Regions from separate parts of the Kocuria kalidii genome, predicted to be linked through region 1. Evidence: predicted binding sites of a transcription regulator. Region 1 holds the regulator's gene; the other holds the start of a gene.
The links. The regulator HspR, encoded in region 1, represses chaperone genes until heat shock. The targets are predictions, from matches to a motif close to AAGTTGAGTCNNNNNGACTCAACTT.

Region 1 (14,476 bases):
CCAGGTGGCCTACGTGGTCCTGGCGGCGCTCTCCGGGGCGGTGCTCGCCGGCCTGCTCATGCAGGCCGTCGTGAAGGCCCTCGCCGCGACGGGCGTCCTGCAGGGCCTCGCCTCGGGCCGGGCCGTCCGGCGATGACGTCCTCCACGGCCGGGCGCCCCGCGGCACCCGCAGCCCGCGGAGCGCGCGTCGAGGCCGACGGCTTCGGCTGGCACCACCCCGGCCGGGACGCGGCGGCCCTGCGCGGACTCGACCTGGTGGTGGAGCCGGGGGAGCGGGTGCTCCTCCTGGGCCCCAGCGGGGCGGGCAAGTCGACGTTCCTGCACGCCCTGGCGGGAGTCCTCCACGACGAGGACGGACAGTCCCGGTCCGGCGAGCTGCTGCTCGACGGCACGCCGCCCGAGGAGGCACGCGGCCGGGCCGGGCTCGTGCAGCAGGACCCCGAGTCGCAGGTGGTGCTCTCCCGGATCGGCGACGACACCGCCTTCGGCCTCGAGAACCTCGCGGTGCCGCGCGAGCAGATCTGGCCGCGGGTGCGCGCGGCCCTCGACGACGTGGGCCTGGGCCTCCCCCTCGATCACTCCACGGCGGCCCTGTCCGGCGGGCAGAAGCAGCGCCTGGCGCTCGCGGGCGCCGTGGCCATGAGCCCCGGGCTGCTGCTGCTCGACGAGCCGACCGCCAACCTGGACCCCGCCGGCGTGCGGCAGGTCCGCGACGCCGTGGTGTCCTGCCTGGACCGCAGCGGGGCGACCCTCGTGGTCGTGGAGCACCGCGTCGCCGTGTGGGCCGAGGTCGTGGACCGCGTCGTCGTGCTCGGCCACGACGGGGGCATCACCCACGACGGGCCCCCCGCGCAGGTGCTGGGGGCGGCCGCCGACGAGCTGAGCCGGGCCGGGGTGTGGGTGCCCGGGCGGGTCCCGGCGACGCGCGGACCCGCACGGCCCTCCGCCGGCCCGACCACGGAGCCGACCGCGGAGGGCCGCGCCGGGCAGGGTGGCGAGCCGCTGCTGAGCGCCGCCCGTCTGTCCGTCTCGCGCACCCAGCCCTCGGCCCGCCGGCTGTGCGCCCGGCGGCGGGCCCGGCGCCGGGGGCTGCCCGCGGACGACGCCACCGACGCCCGGGACCTCCCCACGGCGGTGGCCGACGTCGGACTGAGCCTGTGCCGCGGCCGCGTGCTCGCGCTCACCGGGCCCAACGGCGCCGGCAAGTCCACCCTCGCGCTGACGCTCGCGGGCCTGCTCGCCCCCGTGCGGGGCACGGTGGTCGCCCATCCGCGCCTCGACCGCGGCGCGGGTCCCGACCCCCTGGACTGGAGCGGGAGGGAGCTCGTGGCGCGCGTGGGGACGGTCTTCCAGGAGCCCGAGCACCAGTTCCTGCGGGGCACCGTGCGCGCCGAGCTCGAGCTGGGCCCCCGCCTGGCGGGCACGCCGGCGGCCGAGCGGGAGCGCCGCACGGACGAGCTGCTCCGCCGGCTGCGGCTCACCCATCTGGCCGAGGCGAACCCGTTCACCCTCTCCGGCGGCGAGAAGCGGCGGCTGTCCGTGGCCACGGTGCTCGCCACGGACCCGGACGTCCTGGTGCTCGACGAACCCACGTTCGGCCAGGACGCCGTGACGTGGGCGGAGCTCGTGGAACTGCTCGTGGAGCTCGTGGACGGCGGCACGTCGGTGCTGGCCGTGACGCACGACGAGGACTTCGTGCGGGCGCTCGGCGCCGAGGTCCTCGAACTGGGGGACCCGGGCCCCGGCACGCCGGCCGCGGGCCGTCCGGGGGCGGGCCGTCCGGGGGCGGGCCACCGGGCGCCGCACCGGTTCCGGCCGGCCGGCGAGCCGGCCCGGTGAGCTCCGCCGTCATCGCCCCCGCGGCCCGCAGCTCCCTGCTGGGCCGGACGAACGCCGTGGTCAAGCTGGCCGGGGCGCTGCTGCTCACCGCGGTGCTCGTGGTCAGCGCGGACCCCGTGACGTCGGGGACCGTGCTCCTGGGCGAGGTCCTGCTCCTGGCGCTGGCCGGTCAGCGCCCGCTCGCGCTGCTGGTCCGGGCGTGGCCGGTGGCCGTGGCCGCCCTCGTGAGCGGGTGGGGCACGGCCCTGCTGGCCGAGGACTCGGGAGCGGTGCTGCTCGACCTCGGACCCACCGAGATCTCGGCCGGTTCGGTGGCGGCGGGGGCGGCGATCGCGCTGCGCGGACTGGCCCTGGCGCTCCCGGGGCTGATGCTCGTGCTCACCACGGACCCCACGGATCTCGCGGACGGCCTCGCCCAGACGGTCCGCCTCCCGGCCCGCTTCGTGCTCGCGTCCCTGGCGGCGCTGCGGCTGGTGGGCGTGATGGTCACCGAGTGGGACACGCTCGCGATGGCTCGCCGGGCGCGCGGCGCGGGAACCGGGCACGGGCCGGTGGGCGCGCTGCGGGAGTTCGGCGGCCAGGCGTTCACGCTGCTCGTGCAGTCCCTGCGCCGGGCCACCCGGCTGTCGGTCACGATGGAGGCCCGGGGTTTCGGCGCAGGGCCGCGCACGTGGGCCCGCGTCCCGGGGTGCTCCTGGCGGGACACGGTGGTCCTCACGGGCTGCGCGGTGGCCGCCGCGGCGGGACCGGCGCTGTCCGCCCTGCTCGGGGCGCACCGGTTCGTCTGGGCCTGAGCCCGGCTCAGGCCTGCGAGACCCAGCCGGTGACCAGCCGGGTGAGCTCCGGGTCCACCGGCAGCGGCTGGTGGTCGAGCCCGCGCACCGGCACCGCGAGCCGGACGCTGGAGACCAGCCACACGGCGTCCGCCTCCATGAGGTCCGCCGGGTACAGCGGCCCGTAGCCGAGCTCCCAGCCGTCCTGCCGGGCGGCGGTGAAGATCTTGGCCTGCGTGGTGCCGGGCAGGACCCCGTGCGAGGGCTCGGGCGTGAGCAGGGTGCGGCGCCCGGCGCGCACGCGGGCGCAGACCACGGACGACGTCGCCCCCTCGAGGACCCTGCGGCCCTCCGTGGTGAAGACGGCCTCGTCCGCACCGAGTGAGCGGGCGTGGCGCAGGGCGGCCATGTTGATCGCGTAGGAGAGGGTCTTGGCCCCCGGCAGCAGCCACGGGTACCCGGCGTCCTGGGCGGGGTCGTGGCCGCGGGGCAGCAGCACCGCCGTCACGCCCTCCCGGCGCTGCCGGAACGTGGTCTCGGGCACGGGGCTCACCGCGATCCAGGACCACGGCCCGGCCTCCGGGGCGCCGCGGCTGACGACGACCTTGACGCTGTGCTCCGCGCCGAGTCCGCCGTCCCCGCCGGGCGCGGCGTGGGCGAGCGCCAGTTCCACCGCCCCGCGCAGGTCCTGCGGGGAGGGCACGGGCAGCTGCGCGAGCCGCGCGGAGGACGAGAGGCGCTGGTGGTGGGCCTCGAACTTCCGGACGTGACCGTCGACGGCCCGCATGGTCTCGAACACCCCGTCGCCGCGGGTGAGCCCCTGGTCGTCGATCCGCACGAGCGGCACGGACGGGTCGGCGAGGACGCCCTGCGGGTGGGCGGCGTCGAGGACGACGACGGTGGTGGTCACGGGGTTCTCCTGTCGGTCCGGCCGCGCGGTCAGCAGACCGGGCCGGGGTGCAGGATGTCCACCTGTTCCCAGACGTGGTCCTCCGCCAGGTAGGCGTCCTCCTGAGCGGCCCATCGGTCCCAGTGCTCCGCGTAGTACGCGCCGTCCCGGCTCAGGGCCCGGTCGTAGCGCAGCGCGGTGGGCAGCTCGACCCACACGGAGACGTCCAGCAGCTCGCGGGCCTCGGTGCTGCACGCGCCGACGCCCTCCAGGACGACGACCTCCGCCACCCGGGTCAGCCGCGGGGTGCCGGGGGAGCCGGTGACCCAGTCCCAGGCGCTCCACTCGGCGTCACGGCCCTCGTCGAGGGGGGTGAGCACCTCGTCCACGTAGGTGCGCCGGCCCGGTCCCAGCCCGTCCCAGCCGGGGTAGAGGTCCTCGAGGTGGAAGAGCGTCACGTCCCGCACGGGCCGCAGCACCGTGGCGAGCTGCTCGGCGAGACTGGTCTTGCCGGCGCCCGAGCGGCCGTCGATGCCGATCAGGTAGGGGCGCCGGGTCGGGGAGGGGAGCAGTTGCGCCAGATTGGTGCCGGCGGGATTGGCCGCCGCGACCGACGGGTCCAGCTCCAGCTCGATGTCGATCACGCTCGCCCGGCGTCCTGCGCGGCGTCCTGCGCGGCGTCCCGGGCGGTGCCGAGCTCCCGGGCGACGGCGCGGACGACCCCCGGGACGGCGGCGGCGATCATGCCGTAGGTGGTCTCGAAGTCCTCCGGACCTCCGTACCACGGGTCGTAGATGCCGAGGCCGCTGCGCTCCTCACCGGCGACGGCGGGATCGAACTCCCGCAGCAGGTGCACCTTGGCGGCGGCGGCCTCGTCCGGGGCGAGCGTGCGCAGGCGGCGCCAGTGGACCACGTCCAGGGCCAGGACGAGGTCGCGGTCGGCGAATCGGACGGGATCGAACACCTGCGCGGCGTGCCGGGAGGCGTCCAGCCCCGCGCGGCGCATCAGCTCGCCGGCACGCGGGTCCACGGGGTTGCCCAGCTCCTCGTCGCTGACGCCTGCGGAGTCGACGCGGACGTGCCCGGCCAGCCCGGCGGCCTCGAAGGCGCGGCGCAGCGCGAACTCCGCCATGGGGGAGCGGCAGATGTTGCCGGTGCACACGGCCACGATCGAATACATAGCGGGCATTCTAAGCCGTGCGCTCCCGTCGCGCGACGTGCGGCCGCCGCCCGGGGGCGACGGCCGCACCTCGCAGCGGTCGATCAGGGCCGACGGACGGTCGGGTCGAGCGCGTGCTCCTCGTCCGGGTCCAGGTGCGCCGCGTCCGGAGCACGGTCCGGGTGCGCTTCCTCCCGGTGCGAACCGTCCGCGGGCGAGCCGTCCGCGTGCGAACCGGTCTCCGCGGAGAGGTCGAGCTCCTCGCCGTTCTCGTCGACCCGCCGGTACCAGTCGGTGACGTCCGGGTGGTGCGAGTCGAACGTCTCGCCGGCGGCGCGGGAGCCCGGGGCGTGCTCCACCTGCAGGGCGAAGTCGTCGCCGTGCTCCTCGATGCCGTGGATCACCGCCTTGCGCACGGCCGTGACGGCGAACTCGTGGCGGATCGTCGCCGGGTCGCTGCGCAGGTCCTTGTAGAACGAGACCATCAGGAAGGCGACGATCACGGCGAACGGCAGGGCCGAGACGGTCACGAGGTTCTGCATGCCGGTCAGGGCGTCGTCGCCGCCCACGAGCATCATGACGGCCGCGATCCCGCCGAGGCACAGACCCCAGAACACGACGATCGCCCGGGTGGGCTCGGGCCGGCCCTGCTGGGACAGCGTGCCCATCACGATCGAGGCGGAGTCCGCGCTCGTCACGAAGAAGATGGCGATGATGAGCATCGCCAGCACCGAGGTGATCGCCCCGAAGGGCAGGGCGTCGAGCATCCCGAACAGCGCGGCCTCCTGGCCGCCCGCGGCCGCGAGGTCGGTCCCGGTGCGCTGCAGGTACATGGAGGTGCCGCCGATGACCACGAACCAGAGGACGCACATCGAGGAGGGGACCACGAGCACCACGGTCACGAACTGGCGCAGCGTGCGGCCGCGGGAGATCTTGGCGATGAACATCCCGACGAACGGGGACCAGGACAGCCACCAGGCCCAGTAGAAGACGGTCCAGCCGCCGGCGAAGGCGGTCGAGTCCTCGCCCCAGCCGCCGGTCTGCCCGGTCATCCACAGGTACTCCTGCAGGTACGTGCTGAACACCGCGGGGACCAGGTCCAGGATCAGGACGGTGGGCCCGGCCACGAACACGAACAGGGCGAGCAGGAAGGCCAGCAGCAGGTTCGTGCTGGAGAGGTAGCGGATGCCGCGGGCCACGCCGGAGACGGCGGAGACCACGAAGGCGGCGGTGAGCACCGCGATGACGACGATGAGGCCGCCGTTGCCGAGCGGCCCCCAGCCGGCGACGAGCTCGAGGCCCCGGGCGATCTGCAGCGCGCCGATCCCGAGGGAGGCCGCGGTGCCGAAGAGGGTCGCGAAGATGGCGAACACGTCGATGAGCCGGCCCAGGCCGCCCTCGGCGCGCCGCTGGCCGATCAGCGGCACGAAGATCCGGCTGATGAGCGGAGGACGGCCGCGGCGGTACGCGCCGTAGGCGACGGCCGCGCCGACCACGGCGTACATCGCCCAGGGGTTGAGTCCCCAGTGGAACGCGGTCTGGACGAGGGCGTAGACGGTCATCTCCTCGGAGCCGGGGTCCGCCCCGAAGCCGGGGACGCCGGCGCCGAAGTGGCTCAGGGGCTCGGAGGCGCCGTAGAACATCAGGCCGATGCCCATGCCGGCGGCGAAGAGCATGGCGAGCCACGAGAAGAACGAGTACTCGGGCTTCTCGTCGTCCATGCCCAGCGGGATACGGCCCGTGCGGCTGAAGCCGACGACGAGCATGAACAGGACGGCCGCCGTGGACAGGGCGGTGAAGAACCAGCCGGCGTTGCCGGTGACCCAGCCCAGGGCGGCGGTGGAGGCGACGGTCAGGGACTCGGTGGAGAGCACGCCCCAGGCGATGAACGCCACGATCAGCGCGGCGGTGACGAGGAAGACCACCTTGTCGGTACCGTAGCGCAGCTTCTGGTCCTCGACGGCGAGCCCGGGGACCAGGGCGGGGTGGACGCCGTGGGGGTAGTTGATCTGCCGCAGCACCTCCCGGGGCTTCGTCCGGCGGGCGGACGTGCCGGGTTCCGGCGGCTGTGGTGAATGGGGTGGTGTGCTGCTCATGATGGCTCCTGCGGTGTCGGAGTGCGTGCGGTGTCGTGTCGGTGCGTGCGGTCGCGTGCGGGTCGGGCCCGGAGCTGTCGTCGGGGCGCCCGGCGGTCCGGGCGCGCCAGCCCAGTCTACCGAAGAGCTGTCGCCGCAGGAGGCGGCGAGCGGAGGCTCACGCACGGGGCCGCACATAGATTGAGTCGATGCGGCTCAAGTCGAGTTGACAACGGCCGCTCACCTGGCAGACTTGAGCCAGGAAAACTCAAGACCTGAGACCTCCGGGATCGCAACGGGGCCACGACGGCCCGCCCGGTTCAGCTCGACACGAAGGAGAACACGTCCATGTCCCGTGCAGTAGGAATCGATCTCGGCACCACCAACTCCGTGGTGTCCGTGCTGGAGGGCGGCGAGCCCACCGTCATCGCCAACGCCGAGGGCAACCGGACCACCCCGTCCGTCGTCGCCTTCTCCAAGGACGGCGAGACCCTGGTCGGCGACATCGCCAAGCGCCAGGCCGTGACCAACGTGGACCGCACCATCGCCTCGGTCAAGCGCCACATGGGCACCGGGTGGTCCACCGACATCGAGGGCAAGAAGTACACGCCGCAGGAGATCTCCGCGCGCATCCTCATGAAGCTCAAGACCGACGCCGAGTCCTACCTCGGCGACAAGGTCACCGACGCCGTGATCACCGTTCCGGCCTACTTCAACGACGCCGAGCGCCAGGCCACCAAGGAGGCCGGTGAGGTCGCCGGCATGAACGTGCTGCGCATCGTCAACGAGCCCACCGCGGCCGCGCTCGCCTACGGCCTGGAGAAGGGCAAGGAGGACGAGCTCATCCTGGTCTTCGACCTCGGCGGCGGCACGTTCGACGTCTCCCTGCTGGAGGTCGGCAAGGACGAGGACGACTTCTCCACCATCCAGGTCCGCTCGACCGCCGGTGACAACCGCCTCGGCGGCGACGACTGGGACCAGCGGATCGTCGACTGGCTGCTGTCCCAGGTGAAGTCCAAGACCGGCGCCGACCTGTCCAAGGACAAGATCGCCCTGCAGCGCCTCAAGGAGACCGCGGAGCAGGCCAAGAAGGAGCTGTCCTCCGCGACCAGCACCAACATCTCCCTGCAGTACCTCTCCGTGACCCCCGAGGGCCCCGTGCACCTGGACGAGCGGCTCACCCGCGCGAAGTTCGAGGAGCTGACCCGGGACCTGCTCGAGCGCACCGAGAAGCCGTTCAAGGACGTCATCGCCGAGGCCGGCATCTCCGTGTCCGACATCGACCACGTGGTCCTCGTCGGCGGCTCGACCCGCATGCCCGCGGTCGTCGAGACCGTCCAGCGCCTGGCCGGCAAGGAGCCCAACAAGGGCGTCAACCCGGACGAGGTCGTCGCCGTCGGCGCGGCCATCCAGGCCGGCGTGCTCAAGGGCGACCGCAAGGACGTCCTGCTGATCGACGTGACCCCGCTGTCGCTGGGCATCGAGACCAAGGGCGGTGTGATGACCAAGCTCATCGAGCGCAACACGGCCATCCCGACCAAGCGGTCCGAGACCTTCACCACCGCGGAGGACAACCAGCCGTCCGTGTCCATCCAGGTCTTCCAGGGCGAGCGCCAGTTCACCCGGGACAACAAGAACCTGGGCACCTTCGAGCTGACCGGCATCGCCCCCGCCCCGCGCGGCATGCCGCAGATCGAGGTCACGTTCGACATCGACGCCAACGGCATCGTGCACGTCTCCGCCAAGGACAAGGGCACCGGCACCGAGCAGTCGATGACCATCACCGGCGGGTCCTCCCTCTCCAAGGAGGACATCGACCGCATGGTCAAGGACGCCGAGGCCAACGCCGAGGCGGACCGGGTGCGCCGCGAGGCGGCGGACCTGCGCAACAACGCGGAGCAGCAGGCCTACTCCGTCGACAAGCTGCTGAAGGACAACGACGAGAAGCTGCCCGCGGACGTCAAGTCCGAGGTGCAGGCGGACGTCGACGCCCTGAAGCAGGCGCTCGAGGGCGAGGACGACGACGCCGTGAAGACGGCCTACGACAAGCTGCAGCAGTCCCAGACCAAGCTCGGCGAGGCCCTCTACGCCCAGTCGCAGACCGAGGGTGCCGAGGGCGCCCCGGGTGCGGGGGCCACCGGTGCCACCGGTGACGAGGACATCGTCGACGCGGAGGTCGTCGACGACGAGGACGAGAAGAAGTGAGCATGCCCGACCCCACGCCAGGACCCGACGAGAACGCGGCGCAGAACGACGCCGGGAGCCCTTCCGGGGACCCCGCCGCGCACCCCGACGAGCACCGTGCGCAGGACTCCGGCGACGGCTCCCGCGAGGAGGCCGGGCCGGAGGGCCTGACGGTGGACGACATCCTCTCGACGCCCCAGTCGACCGACGCCGAGTCGGGAGACGCCGGGCCGGCGGCCGCGGGGGAGGAGTCCCCGGCGGCGGCCCTGGCCGAGGAGCGGCTCGAGGAGCTGCGCCGGCTGCAGGCCGAGTTCGTGAACTTCAAGCACCGCACGGCACGCGAGAAGGAGCAGCTGCGGACCTTCGTGACGGGCGACCTCCTGCAGACGCTGCTGCCGGTGTTCGACGACATCGACGCGGCCCGCCAGGCGGGAGACCTCACCGACGGCCCGTTCGCGGCGATCGCGAACAAGCTCGAGGAGATCCTCGTGCGGCAGGGGCTCGTCCGCATCGGGGAGATCGGGGAGAGGTTCGACCCCAACGTCCACGAGGCGGTGCTGCAGCAGCCCACGAGCGAGGTCGAGCCCGACCAGGTCTCGATGGTGCTGCGCTCCGGCTTCCGGATCGACGAACGCGTGGTGCGGCCGGCGCAGGTCGCCGTCGCGGTCGCCGAGTGAGGCCGGTCCCGGCCTGATCCGCACGACGGCAGGGGAGGTCCGTCCACCGGGCCTCCCCTGACCCGTCCACCGTTCCCGGCGCCGAGGCGCCGGGGACGGGCCCAGGACAACCACCGGGCCCTGTTCGACAGGACCCCGACCGGCCCCACAGAAAGGAGGCGTCATGGCCAGCCAGGACTGGATCGACAAGGACTTCTACAGCATTCTCGGCGTCTCCAAGGACGCGTCCGCAGCCGACGTCAAGAAGGCGTACCGCAAGCTCGCCCGCGAGTTCCACCCGGACCAGAACCCGGGGGACGCGCAGGCCGAGCAGAGGTTCAAGGACATCGCGGAGGCGAACTCGGTGCTCTCCGACCCCGAGGAGCGCAAGCAGTACGACGCGATCCGCGCGATGGGCTCCGGCGCGCGCTTCACCGCAGGCGGTCCGGGAGCCGCCGGCGGCTCGGCGAACTTCGAGGACCTCTTCGGCGACATCTTCGGCGGTGGCGGCGGCCGCCGTCGCCGCACCAGCTACTCCACGGGCGGACCCGGCGGCCCGGGCGGGTTCGAGGACCTGTTCTCCCAGTTCGGCGGGCAGACCGGGTACGGGGCCCCGGGCGGCTACCAGGCCCCGCCGGCGCGCGGGGAGGACATCCGGACGGAGACGACCATCCCGTTCCGCTCCTCGGTGCACGGCACCACGGTCAAGCTGCGGCGGGGCAACGGCCAGGAGACCACGGTGCGCGTCCCCCAGGGAGTGCGCGACGGGCAGAAGCTCAAGCTCGCCGGCAAGGGCCACTCGGGGCCCGGCGGCTCCGGCGACCTCTACGTCACCGTCCACGTGGTGCCGCACCCCTTCTTCACCCGGGTGGAGGGCACGGACGACGTCGAGGTCACCGTGCCGATCACGTTCCCCGAGGCCGCCCTGGGCGCCACGATCGAGGTGCCCGTCATGGACGGCGGCACCGTGCGGCTGAAGGTGCCCGCGGGCACGTCCTCGGGACGGCGCTTCCGCGTCAAGGGGCGCGGGTTCAGCACGACCAGGGGCACCGGGAACCTCATCGTCACGGTCGAGGTGCACGTCCCGGCCGAGCTCGACGAGCAGGCGCAGGCCGCCGTCCGGGCGTTCGCCGAGGCGACCGCGGGCGAGGACCCCCGGGGCGGCCTGGCCGAGAAGGCGCGGGTCTGAGATGGCCCTCGACGCCGACCAGCCGCTGTTCGTGATCTCCGTGGCCGCGGAGATCGCGGAGATGCACCCGCAGACGCTGCGCCAGTACGACCGGCTGGGTCTCGTCAAGCCGTCCCGGGCGCCCGGCAGGGCACGCCGCTACTCCCAGCGCGACATCGAGAAGCTGCAGCAGATCCAGGTGCTGTCCCAGCAGGGCGTGTCCCTCGAGGGCATCCGGCGCATCCTCCAGCTGGAGAACCAGGTCGCTGCCCTGCGGGTGCGCGTCGCGGAGCTGTCCCGAGAGCTCGAGACCGCGCGGGACCGGGCCGAGGAGTCCTCCCGGATCTTCGCCGCGGGCGCCGGCGGGGACGTGGTGCGCATGGCCCGCGGGGCGCGTCCCCGGGCCCGCAAGATCTCCCAAGCCGTGGTGCTGTACCGGCCGCCGCGCCAGCAGGAGCGCTGACCGGACGGGGCCGGCGCCGTCAGCGGCGCAGCCCTGGAGCGGTGCACCGCCGCCCACCGCCCGGCCGTCCTCGAGGAGGAGCACGAGCCCGCCCGTGGGGCCGGTGAAGTCGTCCACGGGGTGGTGCGCCGTCTCCTCCGCCCCGATCTCGGGCCCTAGCGCCGCACGTACTCGCGGTGCAGGCCTCCGAGCAGCGGCCGCGCGCGGTGGTCGCCCGGGGCGACGACGACGGAGCCGTCCCGCTCCGGGACGGCGGCCGCGCTCACGCCGTGCGGCGGTAGGTGAGGTCGCGCGGGACGCGACCCGCCTCCTGCGCCTTCCGCTCGAAGCTCGTGAGGACCCGTCCCTCCCAGCGCGGGGCCCAGCCGGCGTCCGGGTGCTCGTCGTCGGCGAGGGGGCCCGGGTGCACGTTCTCGAAGTGCGGGGACGCGTCCAGGACCTCCCGCATCACCAGGGCGTACTCCTGCCAGTCCGTGGCGAGCCGCCACAGCCCGCCCGGCGCGAGCACCCGGGCGGCGAGCTCGGCGAACGCGGGAGAGACGAGGCGCCGCTTGTGGTGGCGGGTCTTGTGCCACGGGTCCGGGAAGAAGACCCACAGCTCGTCGACCGAGGCCGGGGCGAGCATGTGCTCCAGGACCTCGGGAGCGTTGGCCTGCACCACGCGGACGTTCTGCACACCGGCCTGGCCCGCCTTGAGCAGCAGGTCCGCGATCCCGGGCTTGTACACCTCCACGGCGAGGTGGTCGCGGTCGGGGCGCTGGGCGGCGGCGTGCACGACCGCCTCGCCGAGACCCGAGCCGACCTCCACGACCAGGGGCGCCCGGCGCCCGAAGGCCGCGGCGGCGTCGAACTCGTGGTCCGGGTGGACGGACGTGTCGGTGCGCACCCGGGGGACGTCGAGCACCCGGGTGGGCGCCCAGTCGTCCCAGGCCTTCTGGCGGCGCGCGGTGAGGCGGTCGCCGCGGCGCACGAAGGAGTACGGCCTGCGGTGGAACTCCTCGGGGACGGGGCCCTGCGCGGGCTCTTCGGCGGGGGAAGGGGTGTGCTCGCTCATCGCCCTACATCCTAGGCGCAGACCGGGGGGGTCGAGGGCCCGTCGCCGGGGACGGGCCGGTGCGGCGGCTCCCACGCCGCGAACCGGGCGAGCAGCTCCTCCGCGTCCTGCGCGACCACGACGGCGTCCCGGTGCTCGGGGCGCACGAGCCCGGCCGCGGACATCGCGGTCACCGCGTCCAGCAGGGGCCTCCAGTAGCCGGCCACGTCGAGGAAGCCGACCGGCTCCGCGTGCACCCCCAGCTGCAACCAGGTCCACGCCTCGAAGATCTCCTCGACAGTGCCCAGGCCGCCGGGAAGGGCCACGAACCCGTCCGCGAGGGCGGCCATTCCCGCCTTGCGCTCGTGCATCGTCCGGACGACGCGCAGCTCGGTCAGCCCCGTGTGGGCCGCCTCGTCGTCGACCAGGGACTGCGGCATCACCCCGATCACCTCGCCCCCGGCGGCCAGTGCGGCGTCGGCGACGACGCCCATCAGCCCCACGTGGCCGCCGCCGTACACGACGCCCACCCCGCGGCGGGCGAGGGCGGTGCCGAAGGCCCGGGCGGCCGCGGCGAACCGGGGATCGGAGCCGAGGGAGGCCCCGGTGTACACGGCGAGTCTCATGGGCACATTGTCCCCGCCGTCCTTCCTGCCGTCGCCCCGGCAGCGGTCCTGCCGCCGTCGTCCGCCCTGTCCTCGGCGCTGACGTCCGCGCCGCGGCACCGATAGCATGAGTCGCGGCCCGCGCCGCCGCACCTGCGCCCGCACCCGCGGACCCCTGCCGAAGGACTCCCATGAGCTCACCGCCTCCCGAGGACCCCCTGCGCTCCCGGCTGCGCCTGTCCGGCGGCCGGGACGGGGTGGTGCTCGTGGCGGCGCTGGGGATCCTCAGCGCGGTGAGCCCGATGGCCACCGACATGTACCTGGCCTCGATGCCGGCCATGGCGGGGCACTTCGGGGCCTCGGCCTCCGCCGTGCAGCTGACCCTGACCACGTACATGATCGGCATGGCCGTGGGGCAGTTCCTGCTCGGGCCGGTGTCCGACGTGCTCGGCCGGCACCGGCTCATGGTCGCCGGGAACGCCCTGTTCCTGCTCAGCTCCGTCGCCGTGGTCCTGGCCCCGGGCATCGGGGTGGTGCTGGTCCTGCGGGCCCTCCAGGGCCTCTCCGGGGCGGCGGGCGTGGTGATCGCCCGCGCCGTGGTCTCGGACCTGGCCTCCGGCCGGCGGGCCGCGAAGCTGTTCTCGATCCTGGCGACCATCACGTCCCTCGCCCCGGTGGTGGCCCCGCTGCTGGGCGGGGTGATCGCCACGGTCGCGCCGTGGCAGACCGTGTTCTGGGTGCTCGCGGCGTTCGGGCTGCTGATGCTCGTGTGCTCCGTGCTCGTGATCCCCGAGACCCTGCCGCCGCACCGGCGGCACCGCGGCGGCGTGGGCGCCGTCGTCACCGGCTCCTGGCGGGTCCTGCGCACGCCGTCCTTCATGGCCTACGCGCTCGCGTTCGGCCTCGCGTTCGGCGCGCTGTTCTCCTACATCTCCGCCTCCTCCTTCGTCGTGCAGAACGTGCTCGGCTACTCGGCGCTCGGCTACTCCGTGGTCTTCGCCGTCAACGCGGGCGGCTCGATCATGGGCGCCGTCGTCAACACCCGGCTCGTCGACCGGATCGAGCCCGGCACGATCCTCCGCACCGCGATCGTGGTCATGGGCGCCGTCAACGTGGTGGGCCTGGGACTGGTCCTGACCGGGATCACGGGGTGGACCACGCTGGCGCACCTGTTCGTGAGCCAGACCTGCATCGGCTTCGTCATGGGCAACGCCGTGGCCCTCGCCCAGGCCCGGGTCCCCGGGCGGGCCGGGGCCGGGTCGGCGGTGCTCGGACTGGTCCAGTTCCTCCTGGGCGGTCTCGTGAGCCCGCTGACCGGTCTGGGCGGGCAGCACACCGCGGTGCCGATGGCCGTGTCCATGGCGGTGTGCTCGCTGCTCGCCACGGGCGCCGTGCTGCTGGCGCGCCGGCTCTCGCAGGGGGCGCCGGAGGGCCCCGCCGCGCGTCCCGGACCCTGACCGCAGGCCCGCGCGGTGGGGGCGGGACGCCCGCACGGGACCGGGTGGCGACGGTCCGGCCCGGGAGGCGCCCGCGCAGCACCGGGGAGGAGCGGCTCGCCCGGCAATGACCGCCGGGCCGGGGCGGCTGTGGTTAGATGCGTCGTGCCGAGACAGAGGTCACCACCTCCTCCCG
Region 2 (15,842 bases), on a different contig from region 1:
CGCGTGCGTGTTCGAGTACGTCTACCTGGCTCGCCCGGACACGACCATCAACGGCCGCTCCGTGTACGAGTCCCGCGTGGAGATGGGCCGCCGGCTCGCCCGGGAGCACTGGGTCGACGCGGACCTCGTCATGCCGACCCCCGAGTCCGGGACCCCGGCCGCGATCGGCTACGCCGAGGAGTCCGGCATCCCGTTCGGCAACGGGCTGGTCAAGAACGCCTATGTGGGACGAACGTTCATCCAGCCCTCGGACACCATCCGCCAGCTCGGCATCCGGCTGAAGCTCAACCCGTTGAAGTCCGTGGTGGCCGGCAGGCGGCTCGTGGTCATCGACGACTCGATCGTGCGCGGCAACACCCAGCGCGCCCTGATCCGGATGCTCCGGGAGGCCGGGGCCGCCGAGATCCACGTGCGCATCTCCTCGCCGCCCATCAAGTGGCCGTGCTTCTACGGCATCGACTTCGCGTCCCGCGCCGAGCTGATCGCCAACGGCCTCGGGGTCGAGGAGATCCGGGCGTCCCTCGGGGCCGACTCCCTCGGCTACATCTCCGAGGACGGGATGATCGAGTCGACCCTGCAGGGGCGCGGCGAGCTGTGCACCGCGTGCTTCTCCGGGACCTATCCCACCCGCCTGCCGGACGCGGACAAGCTGGGCAAGAACGTCTTCGAGACCCGCACGCCGGTGGACTCCTCGCCCCGCCGGGCGGCGGCCGGACCGGGCGTGGCGCAGCGTCCGGAGCACGCCTCCGCGGTGTCCATCGACACCCGTCCCTCGGCCACCGACGGACTCTCCCCCCGGCACGCCGGGGGCACGAGAATCTCCGACGCGGACCCCGGCACGCAGGAGACCTCCACCGGGTGCGACCCCGGACCGGACTCCGACCTCGAGGACCTGCTCCTGCCGGAGGACCGGATCCCGGCCGAGCCCACCACCGCGCCGGCCTCCCGGCCCGCAGCCCGGCCCAGCACCCCGCACCAGACCGCCCAGCACCAGACCGCGAAGGACGCCTGACATGGCCCAGTCCCCCTCCTCCACGAACCGCACCGTCACCTACGCCAGCGCGGGCGTGGACGTCGAGGCGGGAGACCGCGCCGTGGAGCTCATGAAGAGCGCGGTCAAGGCCACGCACACCCCGGGCGTGGTCGGCGGGGTCGGCGGGTTCGCCGGTCTGTTCGACGTCTCGGAGCTGCTCGCCTACCGCAGGCCCTACCTCGCCACCTCGACCGACGGCGTGGGGACGAAGGTCGCAATCGCCCAGACCCTCGACGTGCACGACACGATCGGCTTCGACCTCGTGGGCATGGTGGTCGACGACATCGTCGTGGTGGGCGCCAAGCCGCTGTACATGACCGACTACATCGCGACGGGCCGTGTGGTGCCCGAGCGCATCGCGGACATCGTGCGCGGCATCGCAGCGGCCTGCGAGCAGGCCGGCACCGCCCTGGTCGGCGGCGAGACCGCCGAGCACCCGGGACTGCTGCGCCCGGACGAGTACGACGTGGCGGGCGCCGCCACCGGCGTGGTCGAGGCCGACGAGCTGCTGGGCCCGGATCGCGTGCGCGCCGGGGACGTGGTCATCGGCATGGCGTCCTCCGGGCTGCACTCCAATGGGTACTCCCTGGTCCGCAAGGTCATCAACGTGGCCGGGTGGTCCCTGGACCGCCAGGTCTCCGAGCTGGGCCGCACCCTGGGCGAGGAGCTGCTCGAGCCCACCCGTGTCTACGCCGCCGACGTCCTCGACCTCGCGGCCGCCTTCCCCGTCAACGGTCCCGGCCGGACCACGGGCCACGGCGTCCGCGGCTTCAGCCACGTGACCGGCGGCGGTCTCGCCGCGAACCTCGCCCGCGTGCTGCCCGCCGGGCTCGAGGCGACGGTGGACCGCAGCACGTGGGAGCTGCCCGCGATCTTCCAGCTGATCGGCCAGCTCGGCAACGTCCCGCTGCCGGACCTCGAGCGGACCCTCAACCTCGGCGTGGGCATGGTCGCGATCGTCGACCCGTCGGTCGCCGAGGACGCCGTCGCCCACCTCACGGCGCGCGGCCTGAGCTCGTGGGTCATGGGCACCGTGGCCGAGATCGACCCGGACGCCGACCACGGCGGCCCCGACCGGGTGCAGGGCGCCAAGGGCGTGGACGGCGGCGCCGTGCGCATGGTCAGCACCTACGCCCGCTGACCGCCCCGGGGAGCACGGCGAACGCCCCGTCGGCCTCGGGTGGCCGGCGGGGCGTTGCGGGGGACGCAAAGAAGGTGCTCGTCCTGGACGGGCACCTGGTTGCGCGATATCGGTGGAGACGAGCGGAGCTCCCGGTGCTTACCGGCGGAAGTCCTCGTCGTAGTCGTCGGCGTACTTGTCGACGTAGGCCGAGTAGTCGTCCTCGTCCTCCTCGACGGTCTCCTCGACCGGTTCCCGCAGCGGGGGCATCTGCTCGCTGCCGCGCAGTTCCCGCTGGAGTGCCGTGAGGTCGGTCTGCGGGCTGAAGTACTTCATCTCCCGCGCCTGCCGTGTCGCCTTAGCCTTTTGACGGCCGCGCCCCATGGCGTGACCCCCTCTGTCTCTTGGTCCGGACGGCGGCACTCAGGCACAGAGTACGGCCCCGGAAATGTCGTATGAATGGTTCGTGAGACCAGGGTACATGGTTTGTCAGCCCCTCGCGCCCGGCCCCGCGCCCGGGCGCGGGACTGTCGGCAACCTCACGGGAGGCGCCCCGGACGGGGTCCGGGGCCGCGCGGTGGCGGACCCCGGCCGGGCTCCCCCGGCGGTGGCCCGCCACCCCTGCCGAGCGGATCTCAGCCCGCGGCGCGGGCCTCCCCGGCGGCGGCGGTGACGGTGAGCCCGTCCGCCACGACGTCGGCGTCGACGTCCACCCGGACGGTGTCGCCGTCGGTGACCGCTCCGGAGAGGATCGCCCTGGCGAGCTTGTCGCCGATCTCGCGCTGCACGAGCCGGCGCAGCGGACGCGCGCCGTAGGCCGGGTCGTACCCGGTGATGCCCAGCCACTCGGTCGCCGCCGGTGTGACCTCCAGGCTCAGGCGGCGCTGCCCGAGGCGCTCGGCCAGCTGGGCGACCTGGATGTCCACGATCCGGCTCAGGTCGGCCGTGGAGAGCGGCTCGAACAGGATCACGTCGTCGAGCCGGTTGAGGAACTCGGGCTTGAACGAGGCGTTGACCACGTTCATCACCGCCTGCCTCTTCGTCTCCTGCTCGACGGTCTGGTCCACCAGGAACTGGCTGCCCAGGTTGGAGGTGAGGATGAGGATCACGTTGCGGAAGTCCACCGTGCGCCCCTGCCCGTCGGTGAGCCGGCCGTCGTCGAGGACCTGCAGCAGGATGTCGAAGACGTCCGGGTGGGCCTTCTCGATCTCGTCGAGCAGGACCACCGAGTACGGCCGGCGCCGCACGGACTCGGTGAGCTGCCCGCCCGCCTCGTAGCCGACGTAGCCGGGAGGGGCGCCGACCAGCCGGGACACCGTGTGCTTCTCGCCGTACTCGGACATGTCGATCCGCACCAGCGCGCGCTCGTCGTCGAACTGGAACTCCGCCAGGGACTTCGCGAGCTCGGTCTTGCCCACGCCGGTGGGGCCCAGGAACAGGAACGAGCCGATCGGCCGGTCCGGGTCGGAGATGCCGGCGCGGGAGCGGCGCACGGCGTCCGCGACGGCCCGCACGGCCCGGTGCTGGCCGATGAGCCGCTTCCCGAGCACCTCCTCCATGTGCAGCAGCTTGTCGGTCTCGCCCTGGAGCATGCGCCCGGCGGGGATGCCGGTCCAGGCCGAGATCACCTCGGCGACGTCGTCGGCCGTGACCTCCTCCGAGACCATGGTGTCGTGCGGGGCGGAGGTGTCCTCCTGCTCCTGGGCGACGTCGAGCTCCTTCTGCAGGGCCGGGATCTCCCCGTAGAGCAGCCGGGAGGCCTCCCCGAGGTCGCCCTGGCGCTGGGCCATCTCGGCCTGCGAGCGCAGGTTGTCGATCCGCTCCTTGAGGTCGCCGACCCGGTTCAGGCCGGCCTTCTCCGCCTCCCAGCGGGCGTTGAGCGCGTCCAGGTCGGCCTTCCTGTCCGCCAGCTCCTGCCGCAGCGCCGCGAGCCGCTCGACCGACGCCGGGTCGGTCTCGCGCTCCAGCGCGAGCTCCTCCATGGTCAGGCGGTCGACGTCGCGGCGCAGCTGGTCGATCTCCTCCGGTGCGGAGTCGATCTCCATGCGCAGCCGGGAGGCGGCCTCGTCGACCAGGTCGATGGCCTTGTCCGGGAGCTGCCGGCCCGGGATGTACCGGTTGGACAGCGTGGCCGCGGCGACGAGGGCGGAGTCCGCGATCTGCACCTTGTGGTGGGCCTCGTAGCGCTCCTTGAGGCCGCGCAGGATCGCCACCGAGTCCTCGACGGAGGGCTCGCCCACGTAGACCTGCTGGAAGCGCCGCTCGAGGGCGGCGTCCTTCTCGATGTTCTCGCGGTACTCGTCCAGGGTGGTCGCGCCGATCAGGCGCAGCTCGCCGCGGGCCAGCATGGGCTTGAGCATGTTCCCGGCGTCCATCGAGCCCTCGGCGGCGCCGGCGCCGACCACGGTGTGGATCTCGTCGATGAACGTGACGACCTGGCCCTCGGACTGCTTGATCTCCTCGAGTACGGCCTTGAGCCGCTCCTCGAACTCGCCGCGGTACTTCGCACCGGCCACCATGGACCCGAGGTCCAGGGAGATCAGCGTCTTGCCGCGCAGGGACTCGGGGACGTCCCCGGCCACCATGCGCTGGGCGAGGCCCTCGACGACGGCGGTCTTGCCGACGCCGGGCTCACCGATCAGGACGGGGTTGTTCTTCGTGCGGCGCGAGAGCACCTGCACCACCCGCCGGATCTCGGAGTCCCGCCCGATGACGGGGTCCAGCTTGCCCTCGCGGGCCATGGCGGTCAGGTCGGCACCGAACTTCTCGAGCGCCTGGAACGTGCCCTCGGGGTCGGGAGTGGTGACCCGGCGGTCCCCTCGCACGGACGGGACGGCGGTCCTGAGCTGCTCGGGGCCGGCGCCCGCGCCGCACAGGACCTCCCCGACCCTCCCCTCGTGCTGGGCGAGGCCGTACAGGAGGTGCTCGGTGGAGATGTACTCGTCCCCGAGGGACTTGGCGAACTGCTCCGCGGCCTGGAGGACCTGCAGCGCGCCCCGGTTGAACTGGGCCTGCGCCGTGGAGGACCCGGAGGCGGAGGGCAGGGCCTTGATGGCGGCGCTGGCCTGCGCGGAGACGGCGTCGACGTCGGCCCCGGTGGCCTTCAGGACGGCGACGGCCACCCCCTCGCGCTGGTCCAGGAGGGCCTTCAGGAGGTGGGCGGGCTCGACCTGGGGATTGCCCGCGGTCGAGGCGTTGGCGGAGGCGGCGGAGAGCGCCTCCTGGGACTTGGTGGTGAACTTGGTCTCCACTGCGGCTCCTTGAGGACGGACGGACGGGGACGAACCGACCCGGGCGACCCGCGCTGACGAATGCGGTCGGGCAGTTCAGCTAACCTGAGTCTATCGCACTCAACCCTGGGTGGACAGGACGTATTCCCGCAGCTCCCCGGACGAGGGAGCGCCGTCCGCCACCGCTCCGTCCACCACCGCTCCGGAGCACCACCGCTCCGGAGCACCGCGGCCCGGGCGTGCCACCGCCGCGGAACCCCTGCGCTGCCCCGGCGTCGGCACGGCACGGACCCCTGCGGGGCGAGCCTCGGGAGGTGCTCGCCCCGCGGGGGTCCGTGGGGGTGGTGCCGGGGTCGCGCCGCGGGCCTAGCCGGTGCTCCGCCCCGTCAGCCGGTCGCGGAGCCGGTCGATCATGCCGACACCGGGCCCGACGGTCTTGTGGAACAGCGCGGAGTGCGGGGCGGAGGGATGCGGCCGGGTCGGCGCCAGCTTCTTGGCGTTCTGCACCTTCTCGCCCAGCTCGACGAGGTCCTCGGCCGGGATGTGGGCGCGCAGCTTGGGGAACTGGTCGGACTCCTCGTCGTCGATGTGGTGGCGCAGCTGCGCCTGCAGCTCACGGACCAGCTCCATGAACTCCGGGTCGGAGGCGTCGACGCCCTCCACCCGCTTCATGACCTGGACGATCTCGTCGTGCTCCTGCTTGTCGTGCTCGACCTCCTCGGCACCGCCGGGCAGGTGCTTCTTCATCACCGGGTAGACGTGCATCTCCTCGGCGACCGCGTGGCGCATGACCTCCGCGATCACCGTGTCGGCCAGGTCCCGGCGCCGGTCCGCGTCCGGAGTGCCCTCGATCTGGCCGAGCAGCTCGAACATCTCCCGGTGGTCGGTCGTGAGGATGTCGACGACATCCCGGACCGGTCCGTCGGCGTGGGTGTCGGTCATGGGAGGTGCCTCCTCGGCGTCGTGGTTGCGTGGTGGTGCGGTTCCGCGGCCGGCAGCACCGGGGCGCAGCACCCTGATCCGGCCGCCCTCGGTCCGCCGTCCGACAGCGCGCTGATCACTCCTGACTCTAGGCCGCCGGGCACCGGCGGACCAGGCCTCGCAGGGTCGTGACGCGGTCCCCGGCAGGGCTGCGACCGGCGGCAACGGGGCCGGCCGGCCCCGTTGCCGCCCCTGACGGTCCGGTGGCTCAGACGAACTCGACCCCTTGGGCCAGGGGCAGCTGCCCGGAGTAGTTGACGGTGTTGGTGGCCTGGCGCATGTAGGCCTTCCACGAGTCCGATCCGGACTCCCGTCCGCCACCGGTCTCCTTCTCCCCGCCGAACGCCCCGCCGATCTCCGCACCGGAGGTGCCGATGTTCACGTTGGCGATGCCGCAGTCGGAGCCGGCCGCGGAGAGGAACCGCTCGGCCTCGGCCTGGTCCTCGGTGAAGACCGCCGAGGACAGCCCCTGCGGCACACCGTTCTGCAGCTCGATCGCCTCGGCGAACTGCGAGTAGGTGAGCACGTAGAGGATCGGGGCGAAGGTCTCCTCCTGCACGACCTCGCTCTGCGCCGGCATCCGCACGATGGCCGGCTGCACGTAGAAGGCGCCGGGCTGCTCCTCCGCCAGCACCCGCTCCCCGCCGGTCAGCACCGTGCCGCCCTGCTCCTCGGCCGAGCGCAGCGCCTCTTGCATGGCGTCGTGGCTGCGCTCGTCGATCAGCGGGCCCACCAGGTTCGTGGCCTCGCGGGGGTCCCCGATGCTCAGGGTGCCGTAGGCCTGGACCAGCTTCTCCGTGAGGACGTCCACGACGGACTCGTGCACGATCAGGCGCCGCATCGTGGTGCAGCGCTGTCCCGCCGTGCCCACGGCGGAGAAGACGATGCCCCGCAGGGCGAGGTCGAGATCGGCACTGGGGGCGACGATCGCGGCGTTGTTGCCGCCCAGCTCCAGCAGGGCCCGGCCGAAGCGGGCGGCCACGCGCGGGCCGACCTCCCGGCCCATGCGCACCGATCCGGTGGCCGAGACCAGGGCCACCCGGGGGTCGTCGACGAGACGCTCGCCGCCCGCACGGCCGGCGAGCACGAGCTGGTGGATGCCGGCCGGCGCCGCGCAGTCCGCGGCGGCACGGCGCAGCAGGGCGTCGGCGCCGAGCGCGCAGAGGAGAGCCGTCTCGGAGGGCTTCCACACCACGGTGTCGCCGCAGACCAGGGCAAGGGCGGTGTTCCAGGAGTGGACGGCCACGGGGAAGTTGAAGGCCGAGATCACGCCGACCACGCCCAGGGGGTGCCACGTCTCCATGAGCCGGTGCCCGGGGCGCTCGGAGGGCATGGTGCGGCCGTAGAGCATGCGGGACTGGCCGACGGCGAAGTCGCAGATGTCGATCATCTCCTGCACCTCGCCGAGGGCCTCCGAGGTGATCTTGCCGGCCTCGGCCTGCACCAGCACGGCGAGGTCCGCCTTGTGCTCGGCGAGCAGCTCGCCCCACCGCTTGACCACGGCGCCGCGCGCCGGCGCCGGGACGTCGCGCCAGCCCGGGAAGGCCTCGTGGGCCCGGCCCACGGCCGCGGTCACGTCCTCGTCGGAGGCCGCCGGCAGGGTGGTCAGCACCTCACCGGTCAGGGGGCTGCGGGCTTCGAGCTCGCCGGAGAGGGCGTCGACGTCGACCCCGCACGCGCGGAGGGCGCGGCGGACGTCGGCGGCGAGGGTGGTCTCCTGGGCGGTCTGCGACATGGTGTCTCTCCTTGGGCTCGAGTGTGCTCACGTGTGGTGCGGTGTGCTGAGGTGGGCGCGCCCCGGGCGGGCACGGGGTGCGGGTGCGGTGCTCAACGTGCGACGACGGCGGCGGCGAGCTGCTCGCGCAGCCGGGCCACCGACGCGTCCTGCTGACGCCGGTACAGGTCGTGGGGGTCGGCGACCGGACGGCCGACGATGTCGGACAGCACGGTGAGGTCGTAGTCGGTGCCGGTCCGGGCGTCGTCGCGCGAGCCCTCGTCGCTGAGGTTGGAGCGGAAGATCCCGGCGGCGGACCGGGGCAGGAAGTCCTCGTAGACGATGGGCTCCGGCACCGCGACGCCGGACTCGACCAGCACCGCGAGCTCGGTCTCCGGGCCCGGACGGTCCTCCCCCGCCCGGGCGAGGGCGTCCGGGTCGAGGACGTAGGTGAAGTACGCCAGGCCCTGGACCGCCAGCTCCTGCTCGGTCCGGGGCAGGTGCTCCTCCCACACGGAGCGGGCGACGTCGACCCGGACCCCGCCGCCCTCCCCGGCCGCCAGCCGGCGGTCGGTCTCGTCGATCATCCGGTCGTACAGGTCCCGTCCGGCCCGGGTGAGGGCGATGCCGCGCTGCTCGACCTCCCCGAAGCGCACCCGCAGCTCACCGGGGCCCACGGTGCCGTCCTCGAAGCGGAAGACCCGGTCCTCCGCGAGGGCGCGGAAGGAGGTCTGCCGCAGCAGCACGTCGGGACCGTCCCAGCGCGGCGGCCCCTGGATCTCGTCGATCATCGTGATCCCCAGCGCCTGCATCCGGGCGTAGAGGTCGTCGATGTCCAGCACGCGCGGCGTGAGGTGGTTGATGTGGGTGGTGGGGACCCCGCCGATGTCGGCGGCCACGGCCGAGACGGCCTCGAGCTCCCGGTACCAGGCGTGGTCCACCGGGTCACCGGAGAGCTCGAACGCCCCGGTGGCCAGGTCCAGCAGCCGCTCGGCGTCGTCGTCCGCCAGGCCCCCGTGCTCGGCGGCCCGGTCCGCGAGGTCGAGCAGCTCCTCCGGGAACAGGGTGCGGTGGTCGAAGAACTCCTGGAGCCGCTGCTGGAGCACCGGGTCGAAGAAGCGGGGGTCGTCGGCGGCGAGCATCGAGGTGAAGACCCGGAACGGGTTGCGGGCCAGCTCCTCGGGCTCGACGGGGCGGAAGGCGGTGGAGACCACCGGCACGGAGGACGACGAGGCGTCGCGCAGGTCGTAGAAGCCCACGGGGTGCATGCCGAACGCGGCGAAGACCCGTGCCACATGCGCCATCTCCCGGGGCGAGCCCACCCGGATCGCGCCGTGGCGCTCGGCCGTGACCCGGTCGATGCTGCCCAGGCGCTGCGCGTCGGCGCCGTGGCGCGCCAGGAAGTCCTCGTTCACGGCGGCCGAGACGTCGACCAGGGTGGTGTAGGCCGGCACCTCCGCGCCGTACATCGTGGACAGGCTGCGGGCGAACCGGGCCCGCAGCTGCCACAGCTGCTGGAAGGTCATGGCGGTGGTTCCTCTCGACGTGCTCGGGACGGGGTTCAGATGATGTTCACTTCGTGCAGCCCGGACGCGGCGGCGGAGAAGCGGTCCGCGGAGAAGTGGCCGGGGTCCAGGAAGGACGGGCGCCCCAGGAAGAGGTCGGCCACCAGCTCCCCCACTGCGGGGCCCTGGAGGAACCCGTGCCCGGAGAACCCTGTGGCGTAGAAAAAGCCGGGCAGCTCGCGGGCCTCGCCGATGAGTGCGTTCCGGTCCGGGGTGTTCTCGTAGAGGCCGGCCCAGCCGCCCTCCAGGTCGGGGTTCTCGAGCTGCGGGGCGCACACGCCGGCCGCGGCGTTCAGCTCGGGCAGCCAGTCGTAGTCGAACTCGCGGGCGAACCCGGGCTCCTGCTGGTGGGAGATGCCCAGCAGCAGCCCGTTGCGGTAGTTGTGGTGGTAGAACGTGGTCGAGAGGTCCAGTGTGAAGGGCACCGTCGGGTAGGGGACCACCCGCTGGCGCGTGAGGCCGATGAGGCGCCGGACGGGGGTGACCGGCAGGTCCACCCCGACCATGGCGCCGATCCGGGCGCTCCACGCCCCGGCGCAGCACACGACCGCACCCGTGCGGATCGTGCCCCGGTTCGTGGTCACCGACTCGACGCCGCCGGCGTCGCGCTGGACGTCCACGACCTGGGTGCGGTCGAGGATCGTCACGCCGAGCGCCACGGACGCGGCCGCGTAGGCGGCGACCACCGCACCCGGGGCCGCGAACCCGTCCCCGGGGGAGAACGAGGCCCCCGTCAGCGCCGCCGGGTCGAGCAGCGGGTTGATCTCGGCGGCCTCGCGGGGGGACACCATGCGGCTGTCGACCCCCAGTCCGTTCTGGACCTCGGTGGCTCCCTCCAGGTCGGCGACCTCCGCCGCGGACCGGCACAGGAACAGGTAGCCCACCTGCTGGAACCCGATGTCCGCCCCGAACTGCTGCGGGAAGCGCCGGAAGGCCTCCAGCGAGCGACGGCCGAGCTCGATGTTGCCCGGGTCGGAGAAGTTCGCCCGCACGCCGCCCAGGGGCTTGGCGGAGGACCCGCTGCCCAGCTCGGCGCGCTCCACGACCACGATGTTGCGCACCCCCCGGACCGCGAGGTGCCAGGCGGTGCTCAGGCCCATGATCCCGCCGCCGACGACGACCACGTCGGCGGCCGGGGGCTGGACGGTGGCATAGGTCGGGTCCAGCTCGACGATCTGGTCCACCACGGGCCCTCCCTCCGCCGGCTCCGTCCGAGCTGGCTCTCCGACCCACGCCGCCTATGTCATCGGTTATCGATAACCAGCATGATCGGGTGCCCGGCGCCGGTCAAGGGTCGGGTCCGTTCTTCTCGCGACCGGGGCACTCTTTCCCCGGGCCCGGGCCCGGTTCCGGCGCCGAGGGCCGCCCTACCCACCGCGGGGTGCGGCACCGGTCCGTCCCCGGTCCGCCGCAGCCTCCCGCCGGGTGACCGGACGTTCACGGGCGGGCGTAGTCCAGGTGGCGGACCATCCGCTCGGCCGCGAGCTCCGGGTCGCCGCCGACGACGGCCTCGGTGATGCCCCGGTGCTCCGCGGCGGAGCTCTCCAGCAGCCCGCGCTCCTGCAGGTGGTAGGAGCCATTGATGCGGGACTGGTCCCGCAGGTTCTCCACGATCGCGGTCCACCGGGCGTTCCCGAGCAGGCCCACGAGGGCCGCGTGGAAGCGCTGGTCGGCCTCGAGGTACTCCAGCATCCCGTCCGCGGCGGCCGCGGCCACGGTCTCCTCCGTCAGCCTCCGCAGCAGGACCGCGTCCTCGGCCGTGACGCCGGACTCGGCCACACGGCGCACCGCCTCCACCTCGACGAGGCGGCGGAGGTCGTAGACCTCCTGCCTGTCGCGGTCCGTCAGCTCCACCACGCGGAAGCCGCGGTTGCGGACGAGTTGGAGCAGGCCCTTGTTGGCCAGGGACATCATGGCCTCGCGGGCGGGGCTGTTGGACACCCCGAGGCGGGCGGCGAGGGCGTTGGCGGAGTAGATCTCCCCCGGCCTCATGGCCCCGCTGAGCAGCGCCCGGCGGATCAGCGCCTCGGTCGAGTCCTTGAGAGTGGGGCGCGAGAGTTCCACGACGTGGAGCGCGTCGTCCCAGGCGTCGGTTCGCTCCATCCGCCCTCCAGCCTGCCCCTCGTTCCGCGCGGCCCCTGCGGGAGGCCTGTCGACGTCCTGAAGAACATAGCAGTCGGCCCCGGGCCGCGCCGGGTGCGCACGGAGCGCGATCCATATCACACACATGTTCGATCTGTCCAAGATCACACTCCCGAGGCGTTGGATGTCCTCGAGATCGTCCGTAGCATCGAACGTGTCACCTCGTTGGGCTCGCCGACGCGCCTTCCTCACCCCCCTTGCTCCACACGGAAGGACCAGCCATGTCCGCACCTCGCACTGCCGTGCTCCAGGTGGTCAACGCCCCGGACCGCAACGGCATCCGCCTCGCCCTCCTCGCCCTCGCCCTCGGCGGCTTCGGCGTGGGCACCACCGAGTTCGCCTCGATGGGCCTGCTCCCCTTCATCGCCGAGGACCTCGACGCCTCGATCCCCGCCTCCGGGCACGCCATCGCGCTCTACGCGCTGGGCGTGGTGGTCGGCGCACCGCTCATCACGTCCCTGACCTCCCGGGTGGAGCGCAAGACGCTCCTGCTCGGGCTCATGGGCGCGTTCACCGCGGGCAACGTCCTGTCGGCGGCCGCCCCCTCCCTCGAGTGGCTGTACGTGGCACGGTTCCTCTCGGGCCTGCCCCACGGCGCCTACTTCGGGGTCGCCGCAGTGGTGGCCTCCTCCCTGGTGCCGCGCGAACGGCGCGGCACGGCCGTGGCCCGCGTGGCCCTCGGCCTCACCGTCGCGAACATCGTGGGCGTGCCCCTCGCCGCCGTGCTCGGCGGGACCCTCGGCTGGCGGTCCGGCTACGGGCTCGTGGTGGTCATCGGCCTGCTGACCGTGGCCGCCCTCGCCCTGTGGGTGCCGCGCACCCACAACGGCGGCGGCGTCTCCGTGGCCCAGGAGATCCGCGCCCTGGGCCGCCCTCAGGTGGCCCTCACCCTCGTGGCCGGGGCGGTGGGCTTCGGCGGGATGTTCGCCGTGTACACGTACATCTCCCCGATCCTGACCGAGCTCAGCGGCCTCGGCATCTCCGCGGTGCCGTGGGTGCTGGCCGTGTACGGGGTGGGCATGACCGCGGGTTCCCTGCTGGCGGGCCCGCTGCTGGACCGCTCCATCGAGCGGACCGCCCTGGGTGCGGGCGCCGTCTCCGGCGTGGCACTGGCCTTCTTCGGCCTGTTCGCCCACTCCGCGGTCGCAGCCGTCCTGGGGGTGCTGTGGATCGGCGCCATGGGCGCCCTCTTCAGCACCGCGCTGCAGATGCGCCTGCTCCGCGAGGCCAAGGACGCCCCGTCCCTGACCGCCGCCATGAACCACGCGGCCTTCAACCTGGCCAACGCCATGGGCGCCTTCCTCGGCGGCACCGTCATCTCCGCCGGCTGGGGCTACCGCTCCCCCGCGTGGGTGGGGGTGGGCCTGGCCGTGGCCGGCCTCCTGGTCCTGGGCTACGCGACGCGCCTGCACCGGACAGGGACGGCACCCGTGTCCTCCCCCGTGGACACCCGGTCCCCGTTGGCCGTCCGCACCTTCTCCGGTCTGGTCGTCCTCCTGCCCGAGCCGGCGCTCGCCGGGCCGGTCCCGGCGAACAGCGCCCGGACCATGGACTGGGTCGATCTCGGCCGGTGACCGGCGCAGCAGCGCCCGGGGATCCGCACGGTCCCCGCACACGACCACCCGGGGCGCTGGACGCCGTCGTGACGGTTCCTGTCGAACTCCCGAGGAGCTCCGCGCCGGGGTGGCACACTCGGTTCCATGCATGAGCTCGTCGTGCTCGGCACCGCCTCCCAGGTCCCCACGCGCACCCGCAACCACAACGGGTACCTGCTGCGCTGGAACGGCGAGGGCCTGCTCTTCGACCCCGGCGAGGGCACCCAGCGGCAGATGACCCTGGCAGGCGTGTCGTCCCACCGGGTCACGCGCATCTGCCTCACCCACGTCCACGGCGACCACTGCCTCGGGCTGCCGGGGGTGCTCTCGCGCATGGTCCTGGACGGCGTCGCCCACCCGGTGCACCTGCACTACCCCGCGTCCGGCGAGGACGTGGTCCGGGCGCTGGTGTCCCTCGCGACCCCCGGCCTCGATCTGCGGCGGCACCCGCACGCCGGCCCCGGTCCGGTCGCGGCAGGGCTCGAGGTCCGGCCCCTGCTCCACCGCGTGGAGACCTACGGCTACCGGCTCGTGGAGCCCGACGGCCGCACGTTCCTGCCGGACCGGCTCGCCGCGGCCGGGATCACCGGCCCCGACGTCGGCCGCCTCCGGCGCGAGGGGCGGCTGCGCGGAGTGCGCCTCGAGGACGTGTCCGAGCCGCGACCGGGCCGGCGCTTCGCCCTCGTCATGGACACGGCGCCGTGCCCGGGCGCCGAAGAGCTCGCCGACGGAGTCGATCTGCTCGTGGCCGAGTCCACCTTCGCCGACGACGACGCCGCCCTCGCCGCACGGTACCGCCACCTCACCGCCGGCCAGGCGGGTGCGCTGGCCGCCGGCGGGGGCGTCGGCATGCTCGTCCTCACCCACTTCTCGTCGCGGTACACCGACGTCGACCGGCTCGCCGAGCTGGCGCGGGTGCGTGCCGGCGGGGCGACCGTGGTCGCCGCACAGGACCTCGACCGGATCGTGCTCCCCTCGAGGCGGCGCCCCGGCCGCGCGCCTCGAACAGCCCCTCGCTGAGCAGCCGGCCAGGGAGCGGCGGGGCCCGCTCGTCGGCATCGGGACTGCCTTGACGTTAGAGTTGGTCCAGACTTCCCGGTGCCGTCGCGCACCGCGCGCGGACCGAGCTCGACGAGAGCCGTCCGCGCTGACCGGCTCCACCCCATGATGAAAGCGTGATCCTTTGGCCACTCCCTCTCGTAAGCTCAAGTCTCCGCCGTCGTTGCCTGTGGGGGGGTTGCGGGTGATTCCGTTGGGGGGTTTGGGGGAGATCGGGCGGAACATGACGGTGTTCGAGTTCGGGGGGAAGTTGTTGGTGGTCGATTGCGGGGTGTTGTTCCCGGAGGAGCATCAGCCCGGGATCGATGTGATCCTGCCGGATTTCACCGCGATCCGGGATCGGTTGAAGGACATCGTGGGGATCGTGCTCACGCATGGGCACGAGGATCACATCGGGGGGGTGCCGTATCTGCTCAAGGAGCGCCCGGACATCCCGGTGATCGGCTCCGAGCTGACGTTGGCGTTCATCACCGCGAAGCTCACCGAGCACCGGATCACCCCGACCACGGTGCACGTGGAGGCCGGGGACCGGCATGTGGCGGGTCCGTTCGAGTGCGAGTTCGTGGCGGTGAACCATTCCATCCCGGACGGGTTGGCGGTGGCGATCCGCACGGACGCGGGGTTGGTGCTGCACACCGGGGACTTCAAGATGGACCAGTTCCCGCTGGACGAGCGGATCACGGATCTGCGGCACTTCGCGCGGTTGGGTGAGGAGGGGGTGGATCTGTTCCTCACCGATTCCACCAATGCCGAGGTCCCGGGGTTCACGACCTCGGAGCGGGATCTGACCCCGGCGATCGATCAGGTCTTCGCCACCGCCCCGAAGCGGATCATCGTCTCCAGTTTCGCCTCGCACATCCACCGGATCCAGCAGGTCCTCGACGCCGCGCACGCCCACGGGCGCAAGGTCGCGTTCGTGGGCCGGTCGATGGTGAAGAACATGGGCATCGCCGCGGAGCTGGGGTATCTGAAGATCCCGGCCGGGTTGGTGGTGGATTTCAAGAAGCTGCGCTCCATGCCCGAGACCAAGGTCGCCCTGGTGTGCACCGGGTCCCAGGGGGAGCCGCTGGCGGCACTGTCGCGGATGGCCTCGGAGACCCATCAGATCCGGCTCTCCCCGGGGGACACGGTGCTGCTGGCGTCGTCGTTGATCCCGGGCAACGAGAACGCGATCTACGGGATCATCAACAAGCTCACCGATCTCGGGGTGAAGGTCGTGCACAAGGGCAACGCGAAGGTCCACGTCTCCGGGCACGCCTCGGCCGGGGAGCTGGTGTACTGCTACAACATCGTGCGTCCCACCCACGTGCTGCCGGTGCACGGGGAGTCCAAGCACCTGCACGCCAACGCGGAGCTGGCGATCCGCACCGGGATCGATCCGGGCAAGGTGCTGATCGGCCGTG

Region 2: a site for HspR is predicted at 5,486-5,510, ahead of clpB (ATP-dependent chaperone ClpB). Genes of this name have one in related genera too.

Annotation. Positions count from the first base shown of each region.
Region 1 covers NZ_JBISWJ010000052.1:760-15,235, forward strand. Annotated here, with positions in the region: gene ACH9D3_RS07770 (ECF transporter S component) at 1-136, shown strand, start outside; gene ACH9D3_RS07775 (ATP-binding cassette domain-containing protein) at 133-1,839, shown strand; gene ACH9D3_RS07780 (CbiQ family ECF transporter T component) at 1,836-2,633, shown strand; gene ACH9D3_RS07785 (aminotransferase class IV) at 2,641-3,522, opposite strand; gene ACH9D3_RS07790 (uridine kinase family protein) at 3,552-4,145, opposite strand; gene ACH9D3_RS07795 (arsenate reductase/protein-tyrosine-phosphatase family protein) at 4,142-4,681, opposite strand; gene ACH9D3_RS07800 (BCCT family transporter) at 4,765-6,756, opposite strand; gene dnaK (molecular chaperone DnaK) at 7,084-8,940, shown strand; gene ACH9D3_RS07810 (nucleotide exchange factor GrpE) at 8,937-9,596, shown strand; gene ACH9D3_RS07815 (DnaJ C-terminal domain-containing protein) at 9,760-10,764, shown strand; gene ACH9D3_RS07820 (heat shock protein transcriptional repressor HspR) at 10,766-11,206, shown strand; gene trmB (tRNA (guanosine(46)-N7)-methyltransferase TrmB) at 11,469-12,260, opposite strand; gene ACH9D3_RS07830 (TIGR00730 family Rossman fold protein) at 12,272-12,865, opposite strand; gene ACH9D3_RS07835 (Bcr/CflA family efflux MFS transporter) at 13,036-14,301, shown strand.
Region 2 covers NZ_JBISWJ010000019.1:2,662-18,503, forward strand. Annotated here, with positions in the region: gene purF (amidophosphoribosyltransferase) at 1-1,012, shown strand, start outside; gene purM (phosphoribosylformylglycinamidine cyclo-ligase) at 1,014-2,174, shown strand; gene ACH9D3_RS02580 (DUF3073 domain-containing protein) at 2,313-2,537, opposite strand; gene clpB (ATP-dependent chaperone ClpB) at 2,789-5,404, opposite strand; gene ACH9D3_RS02590 (hemerythrin domain-containing protein) at 5,750-6,325, opposite strand; gene amaB (L-piperidine-6-carboxylate dehydrogenase) at 6,573-8,099, opposite strand; gene hglS (2-oxoadipate dioxygenase/decarboxylase) at 8,192-9,604, opposite strand; gene ACH9D3_RS02605 (FAD-dependent oxidoreductase) at 9,640-10,830, opposite strand; gene ACH9D3_RS02610 (FCD domain-containing protein) at 11,081-11,746, opposite strand; gene ACH9D3_RS02615 (MFS transporter) at 12,007-13,359, shown strand; gene ACH9D3_RS02620 (ribonuclease Z) at 13,486-14,400, shown strand; gene ACH9D3_RS02625 (RNase J family beta-CASP ribonuclease) at 14,663-15,842, shown strand, end outside.